2 regions of the Thermohahella caldifontis genome follow, and region 2 is predicted to be linked to the other one. Evidence: predicted binding sites of a transcription regulator. Region 2 holds the regulator's gene; the other holds the start of a gene.
What was found. The regulator FliA, encoded in region 2, starts transcription of late flagellar genes. The targets are predictions, from matches to a motif close to CTAAAGTTNNNNNNNNNNCNGCCGATA.
Positions count from the first base shown of each region.

Region 1: AAIA72_RS01065 (DUF5610 domain-containing protein) is a predicted target of FliA. The motif match lies at 2,832-2,858, and genes of this name have one in related genera.

Region 1 covers NZ_CP154858.1:218,670-222,904, forward strand. Annotated here, with positions in the region: gene AAIA72_RS01040 (transporter substrate-binding domain-containing protein) at 1-224, opposite strand, end outside; gene AAIA72_RS01045 (ABC transporter ATP-binding protein) at 256-1,023, opposite strand; gene AAIA72_RS01050 (hypothetical protein) at 1,131-1,313, opposite strand; gene AAIA72_RS01055 (RDD family protein) at 1,382-1,894, opposite strand; gene AAIA72_RS01060 (prenyltransferase) at 1,908-2,771, opposite strand; gene AAIA72_RS01065 (DUF5610 domain-containing protein) at 2,901-4,127, shown strand.
Region 2 covers NZ_CP154858.1:382,791-387,025, reverse strand. Annotated here, with positions in the region: gene AAIA72_RS01870 (Hpt domain-containing protein) at 1-388, opposite strand, end outside; gene AAIA72_RS01865 (protein phosphatase CheZ) at 400-1,188, opposite strand; gene cheY (chemotaxis response regulator CheY) at 1,203-1,586, opposite strand; gene AAIA72_RS01855 (RNA polymerase sigma factor FliA) at 1,678-2,409, opposite strand; gene AAIA72_RS01850 (MinD/ParA family protein) at 2,431-3,246, opposite strand; gene flhF (flagellar biosynthesis protein FlhF) at 3,290-4,235, opposite strand, start outside.

The DNA of each region.
Region 1 (4,235 bases), 160 kb from region 2:
CCGTCCCATGCCTGGACGACCCATTCGCACTTGGCCTTGATTTCCTTGCACACTTCGTTGCCGAGATCAATTTCAAACCCGGTCAGGGAACCGTCAGGTGCCTTGTATTCGAAGGGTTCGTAGGGCACGTCCACCGCCAGGCGGATTTCTTTCCACTCTTTGGCCATGGCAGTATTGACACCGATGGCGGCGACACAGCCCAGAGCAATGATCAGTTTTTTCATAGGGATTTCTCCGTCTTCTTCTGTTGTGGTTTTAATACTTGGGCGCAAGAAACTGTTTCATGCGCTCCGAGTCCGGGTTGTCAAAAACTTTCGCAGGCGGGCCTTCTTCTTCAATTTTGCCCTGATGGAGAAAGATGACCTTGGTGGACACATCGCGGGCAAAGGCCATTTCGTGTGTGACCACAACCATGGTCCGGCCTTCTTCTGCCAGGGCGCGCATGACCTTGAGTACTTCACCCACCAGTTCAGGGTCGAGCGCCGAGGTGGGTTCGTCAAACAGAATGACTTCGGGCTCCATGGCCAGCGCCCGCGCAATCGCGGCGCGCTGCTGCTGGCCGCCGGACATCTGCAGGGGGTAGTAGTTGCGCCGTTCCCAGATGCCCACCTTGTGCAGCAAGGCCTCCGCCTTTTCGATGGCCTCCTTTTTGGGGACGCCCAGCACATGAACCGGGGCTTCGATGATGTTTTCGAGCACCGTCATGTGTGACCAGAGGTTGAAGCTCTGAAATACCATGGACAGGCTGGCGCGGATACGCTCCACCTGACGCGGGTCGGCCGGTACGCGCTCCCCCCGCTTTTCCGTAAAACGGATCTGTTCGCCGTGAACAAAGATGTCGCCGGAGGTCGGGATTTCCAGTAGGTTGATGCAGCGCAGGAAGGTACTCTTTCCCGAGCCCGAGGAACCGATGATGGAGACAACGTCGCCTTTTTGTGTTTCAAGGGAAATGCCCTTGAGCACTTCAAGATCATTGAAGCGCTTGTGTATGTCTTTGACAACCAGGGGAGCTGCATCGCCCATGGTGAAACTCCTGTTGCTGATGTCTGTGTGGCACGGTACGGCCGACTACTGCAAGACTACCCTCTGCAACCTGAATGCGGAAGGAACGTGGAGTAGGAACGGGCTGGCTATTCGTCCAGCACTTCACTGAGGGACAGGCGGGTGTTGAGCTGGTCATCCAGATAAGCGAGCGCTTTGGCAAAGGACGGGCGTCCGCACAGCGGGAAACCCGGCCCGCTCTCGTCGTGCAAGTTGGCTGTCCCGGAATACAGTCTGACCGAAAGCATCGTGTACTTATTATTGTGTGTCATGGCTCACTATTCCACCCAAAGGGCCGCATCAAGTCAAGCGAGCAGCATACGGGGATTCACGTACATGATCAGGTTTTTTTGACCTCAATGACACGTGTGCCGGCGTAGCGGTCATGCCAGGTCAGACCGTCACGGTCCCACAGGCTCCAGAAAAAGCCCATCCCAAAGCAGAGGAGGGAAAACAGTGCGGCAAAAAAACGCAGCAGGCACTGTGTCCAGGTGAGTGGCCGGCCATCCTGACTGACTACCTTGATGCGCCAGACCTGCATGCCCAGGGTCTGGCCCAGACGCTTCCAGAAGTAGGCAAAGAAAAAGAAGATGACGAGAAACAGGGCGGTCTTGAGCGTCGGATCGCCCAGTGTGGCACCGGATTCCATCAGCGGCTGAAGGCGGTCGAAGCCGCCGACCCGGGCGGCCATGGCGCCCAGATAGATGAATGTGGTGATCATGCTCAGGGCGACGACCAGAAGGAAATCGTAGAACATGGCGGCAAAGCGCTTCCACAGAGGAGCCGGTCTGAGCGTCTCCGCTGCAGGTATGGCTTGCTGTCCGGATTTTTTGCGATGCTTGCGACGTCCCATGACGACTCCTGTATCAGGCGGGAAAGACAAACCAGAGGCTGTGAGCCAGCCCGAGCGCGAGTACACGCTTGCCCGTTGCCGGCGGCAGGGCCGGACCGGGTTGCTCGCTCAGACGCCACAGACCTGACGCCAGCAGTGCACAGAGCAGCCAGGCGGGTTTCCACCAGGGTCTGAGCAGCGCGAGCGCGGCATAGGCGGCCAGGGTGAGAATGAGCAGTCCCCGGTAGAGCCTGCGTGTGCGTTCCGGCCCCAGACGAACTGCCAGCGTCCGGTCGCCATTGGCCGTATCATAGCGGATGTCCCGGTACTCGTTGCTGATCAGGAGCAGGGCAATGGGCAGTCCAAAGAGCAGGCTGTGCAGCCAGGTGGACGTATCGGGCAGCGTGCCGGTGGCCGCCCAGGCGATGGCCGGCATCATGTAGGGCCCCATCATCATGAAAACCAGCAGAGCACCCAGTCCCCGGCGTTTGAGGGCAACCGGCTCCATGTTATAGGCCAGTGCCATGATCAATCCGCCCAGTGCCACCGGAACCACCATCAACCCGCGCAGACTGGCAATGTAGAGACCCAGTACAGCGGCTGCCACGAGGCAGAGCAGCCCCAGACGGTTGTTGATCCGGATGATGCGGATCTGCTCCGGACTCAGGCGTTCAGCCAGCGCGGGATTCTGCAGGTCGCTGAAGTCATTGAGAAAGTTGGCGGCGGCCTGAACCAGCAGGCTGCCCAGTGCGGCGGCCAGCCCGGCGGCCGGATGGAACTGCGGATGATCCAGTACGCTCAGTAGTGCGATGGTGCCGGCGAACAGGCCAACGGGCAGCGAAAACAGGCGGGCGGCGCCGAGAATGCTGTAAGACTTGGTTCGGGTCGTATCGGTCATCAAACGGTTCCTGAAAGTTGCGGCCATTCTAAAGGTTCTGCGGGTGAGTGCAAAACGGACTTAAAGGTTTGTGAAATCCGGTCGCTAAACTGTTCAACATTTAACCGGATGCACCGCGGGAGAATTGTCATGGAAATTCAGTCCACCGGTTTTGCAGTTTCACTTCGCTATGATTTCAGGGCCTCCGTGCAGGGGCGTGGCGCTCAGGAGCAGGAATCGGGACAGGTCGTGGATCTGCGTGAACGGGCCAGTGTCCGTTACAGTCTCACACGCTTGGCTTCAGAGGGTGACGGCATGCGTGTGGTCTCGGAGCGCGTGAGTGCACATCTGAGCTCAAGGCTGGAGAGAAGATTGCCCGAAAGTACGGGTGAGAGCACCTTTGACGGGCAAGCCATTCAAAGCAAAGTGCTGGGCTTCGTAGCCAACCGGATTGCCGACGAGCGTGAGGCGGGAGCGACGGACGAGAAGGTCAATGCGTTGCTGGACGCTGCCGCCGAGGGTGTCACCAAGGGATTTGAAGAGGCACGGGAAGTCTTGCAGGCCGTCGGTGCACTCAATGACTCGCTTGCGGAACAGGTGAATCAGACCGAAACGGGCATTCAGGAAGGGATCGCTGCCATGCGGCCGGAAGCGACCCCCGCCGTGCCGGCACCGGACAGCGCGCCTCCTCAGCCAGCCAGCACAACGGATAACCGGTCGCCGGTGACGCCTCCCGCATCGGACGATGAGACGGGGGACGTGGGCGTGACAGACTCCCGGTTCCGGTTCGGGCAGAAAAACACCGCTTCCATTACGCTCAAGACCCGTGAAGGGGATACGGTGAAACTGGATCTGGCCGCAGCCGTGAAGCTGATGGGTCGTTCGGTATCGTCCGGCGGTCAGGGTGGGAGCATGCAGGCTCTGGGTCTGGACTATCGCGAGGCGTCCTCACTGGTGGTCAAGGGTGATCTCAACGATGCGGAGATGCAGGCCATCACGGATCTGCTGGCTCAGGTCGCCGATCTTGCCGACACGTTTTTCAACGGGGATCTGGGTGAGGCGTTCGATCAGGCGCTCTCCCTGACCGGTGACATGACCCAACTGGCGAGCTACAGCATCGAGCTGAAACAGAGCACCCGCTTCCGTGCAGCCGAGCACTACCACCCCAGAGAGGGTATTCAGCGGCTTGCGGAAGTCCCCGACCGGGCAGCCGGCCTGCTTGACAAGGCCGGGATATTTGACGAGCCGATCAGAGCGGCCTCTTCACTGATCCGGTCGCTTTTGCCGGAGCTGGCGCCCGAGGCATCGCCGGACACCAGCAAGCGACCGGTTCTGTTTGCGGGTTATGTTCAGCAGGTCATGGAACAGCTTGCATAAAGATACCTCATAAGAGGTATTTTGCGGTCTATCAATGGGATAGTTAGACTGCTGAATTGATCTGAATCAGGGTTGCTCCGCCGGGAGAGACCTACGATACCTCCTGAA
Region 2 (4,235 bases):
CCGGCACCCCCAGGCGCTCCAGTGCGGCGATCAGTTCAGGGTCGGCCGGAGAAGGCTCCTCCCGCATCTTGACCTGGTCGAACATTTCATTGACGGTGTCCAGTGCCTGCAGCACGACATCCATCAGTTCCGGCGTGACGCGGCGCTGGCGGTTGCGGAGAATATCGAAGACGTTTTCGGCCTTGTGACAGCAGTCCACAAGGTTATCCAGCTGCAGAAACCCTGCACCACCCTTGACCGTGTGAAATCCACGAAAGATGGCATTCAGAAGTTCCGCATCATCCGGATTCTGCTCCAGTTCCACCAGCTGTTCCTGAAGCTGCTCCAGTATTTCTCCGGCTTCCACCAGAAAATCCTGGAGAATTTCTTCATCCGCATCAAACGCCATAGTTTACCCCTTCAAAAACCCAGACTGGAGAGCAGATCGTCCACATCGTCCTGGCCGCTGACCACATCGTCCATTTCGGCGGCCTTGATCTGAGGCCCGTGGCCTTCGGAATCGTCCTTTTCCTTCTCTTCGAACTCATGACGGATGCCGGTGATCTTGTCCACCTTGCCAGCCATTGCCACCAGCTTGACCAGATTGTCCTCCACCTGACGAACCAGATCCGTCACTTTCTGAATCACCTGGCCGGTCAGGTCCTGGAAGTCCTGTGCCATGAGGATGTCTGAAAGATAACCATAGACCTGGTCACTCTTGCCTTCCAGGTCGGCGAGAAACCGGTCGATTCGCTTGTAGAGTTCGCGGAATTCGTCCGGTGTCATTTCCTTGCGCCGCAGGCGCTCCCACTCCTGCCGCAGATCGTGGGCCTCGTTCTTGAGCTCCGAGGCAATGGGCATGGCCGCTTCCACCAGATCCAGCGTCTTGTTGGCGGCCTTGTTGGTCATGTCCACCACGTAGGCCAGGCGGTCGGAGGCATCGGCAATCTTCGACATCTCTTCCCGCTGCGCCTTGGTTCCCGCGTCAATGTGAAAGTTGCGGATGGAGTCGTGCAGCGTACGGGTCAGCCGGCCGACCTCACGATACAGCGTCTTGTCGCGCGTCTCGTTCAGCGCACCGATAACCTGAACCGCTGCCGCAAAATCCCCCTTCTGGATATGCGACAGCAATTCCTCGGCCTGCTGACTCATCTGCATCTCGAACTCGGAGGTATCAGTGGCCGGAACACCCTGCTTTTCATCAGTCATGCTGCTGGCCCCTTTCAGCCCAAACGTTCAAAGATTTTTTCGATCTTTTCCTTGAGCACGGCAGCCGTGAACGGCTTGACCACATAGCCGTTGACCCCGGCCTGCGCTGCAGCCACGATCTGGTCGCGCTTGGCCTCCGCCGTCACCATCAGGACCGGCAGCGTCTTGAGATTGGGATCTGCTCTCACGGCCCTGAGCAGGTCGATGCCGGTCATGCCGGGCATGTTCCAGTCGGTGATCAGAAAATCGAACTTGCCGGTCTTGAGCATGGGCAGGGCCGTGTTGCCGTCATCGGCCTCTTCCACATTTGTGAATCCAAGATCCCGCAACAGGTTCTTGATAATCCGCCTCATTGTTGAAAAGTCATCAACAACGAGAATTTTCATATTCTTGTCCAATGTAACCTCCGGTGGTGACGTTGGATTGAGTTTCCGTCTAGTTACCAAGTCTAGACGCTTGTCGGGGAGTATCCAGTTTTTTGACTGATCGCTATTTTATCATCCAGTCTGCCAGTCGCGCGCGCAGACGCAGGGCAGCCTGGCTGTGAATCTGACTGACGCGGGATTCGCTGACCCCCAGCACTTCGCCGATTTCCCTGAGGTTCAGCTCTTCATCGTAATAAAGGGCCAGCACGAGGCGCTCACGCTCCGGCAATCTGCCGATTTCCTCCGCCAGCCGGCTGGCAAATTGCTGTTTCTGTACTTCATCCTGGGGCTGAGGCATCCGGTCGGCGTCTTCAATTCCGGCATCCGAATCTGCCGTCAGCTCATCCAGGCTGATCAGATGTCCGCTCAAGGCATCACGGAGGCTGGCATGATACTCTTCCAGACTGATGCCAAGCTCTCTCGCGACATCCGCATCCTGAGCATCCTGACCTGTTCGGCTCTCGATGGCATGAATGGCTTCAGCGATACGACGTGCATTGCGGTGCACAGAGCGCGGCACCCAGTCTCCGCGGCGGATTTCGTCGATCATGGCGCCACGGATCCGGATCGATGCATAGGTCTCGAACGAAGCACCACGCTGTGCCTCGTACTTGCGCGCCGCTTCGAGCAGGCCCAGCATGCCGGACTGAATGAGGTCATCAAGCTGTACACTCGGCGGCAGGCGTCCCTTCAGATGCAGCGCAATACGCTTGACCAGCGGTGCATACTGGTGCACGAGCGCTTCCGCACGCTGTGTCCTGGATTCGCTATACATGGCTACACCCGTTGAGGCCATGAACTCTGCTACCGTTAACTGTCAACTGGCCTGAACCAATCGCTCAATGAAAAATTCAAGGTGCCCGCGTGGTGCACTCGGCAACGGCCAGGCATCCACCTTTTTCGCCAGCTCCCGGAATGCCAGGGATGCCTTGGCCCGGGGGTAGGCCTCAAAGACGGCCCGCTGACGCTGGACCGCCTTCTTCACCACATCATCGTAGGGAATGAACCCCACATACTGCAGCGCAACATCCAGGAAACGCTCGGTCACCTTGGACAGTTTGGTGAACAGCAGCCGTGCATCCTGTTCCGAGCGAACCATGTTGGGCAGAATGCGGAAGCGGTGCAACCCGTAATCCCGGTTGAGCAGCTTGATCTGGGCGTAGGCATCCGTGATGGAAGTAGGCTCGTCGGTCACGACCATGAGCACTTCCTGCGCGGCCCGCACGAAGGCCATGACCGTTTCCGAGATGCCTGCTGCGGTATCGATGATCAGCACATCCAGATCATCACTGATCTCGCTGAAGGCGCTGATGAGCCCGGCATGCTCAAGCGGTGACAGATGCGTCAGGTGCTGGGTACCGGATGATGCCGGTACAATTCTGATGCCACCAGGGCCATCCACCAGAATTTCCCGCAGCGAACATTCGCCGCTGAGCACGTCATTGATGTTGCGTTTTGCGGTCAATCCCAGCAAAACGTCAATGTTGGCCAGCCCAAGGTCGGCATCCAGCACCACGACTCGCCTGCCCAGACTGCTCAATGCCAGGGCGAGATTGACGGAAACGTTGCTCTTGCCAACGCCCCCCTTGCCACCGGTGACGGCAATAACCTGTACCGGGTGAGGTTTACTCATGTTCGACACTGCTCCTATACATCATGTTCAGCGCCTTCCCGGCTCAGCCCACCAGCCCGGCCCGGGCGGTGTGTGGGGAATCCTGTCTGTCCAGCGTCACTGCCCGTGCAACCAGACTTTGCCCCGTGGCCGGATGAAGATCCCGCGCGATGTGTTGACCGTCAGTGTAGCAGGCAATGGGCAACTGTTCCTGTATACTCAACCCCAAAGCCTGCCCCAGTGCACAGGCTTCATCCAGTTTTGTGATGACGCAACCGGACAGCCCGAGCATTTTATAGTAATGATAGTTGGATTTCATGACTTGTGCCTGGCTAACTGCAGACAATACAAGAATTTTTTTGACACGCCGCCCGCATGATTGCAGCGATCTGACCTGACGTTCGCCATTGGGATCCCGGGATGTCAGCCCGGCCGTATCGATCAGAACCCGCCGGTGATCCGCCAGACTGTCCAGAACCGCTTTCAGGGAACCGTTTTCCGGTACAACATGAACCGGTACACGAAGCAATTTCCCCAACGTCAGGAGCTGGGATGCGGCACCCACACGGTAGCAATCCGTGGTTACCAGGGCCAGCCCCTCTCGTCCATGCAGCTGAATCCATCTGGCCGCCAGCTTGGCAATCGTGGTGGTTTTTCCTGCCCCTGTGGGCCCGACCAGTGCCAGGGCACAAGGCCGTTCGGATTCATCCAGGTCCATGACCGGCACCATGGCGGCAAGCGCCTTGAGGGCCAGTTGCCAGCGTGCCTCTTCGTCACCTGCCGGCAGATTCCTGACAATCCGGCTGCTGAGTTCTTCCGTCAACCCGAGCCCGGTCAATCGCATGTCCACAGGATCACGAACCGGGCGTTCTGCTGATTCCGACAACAGTACCTTAAGTGCTGCAATCTCGGCCTGCATGGCGGCCAGCGCCTCACTCACCAGCCCGTCTGGCTTCGCGGCATCTCCGCCAGCAGGAACACCGACCTCTTTTGCCGCGTCTTCACGCCTG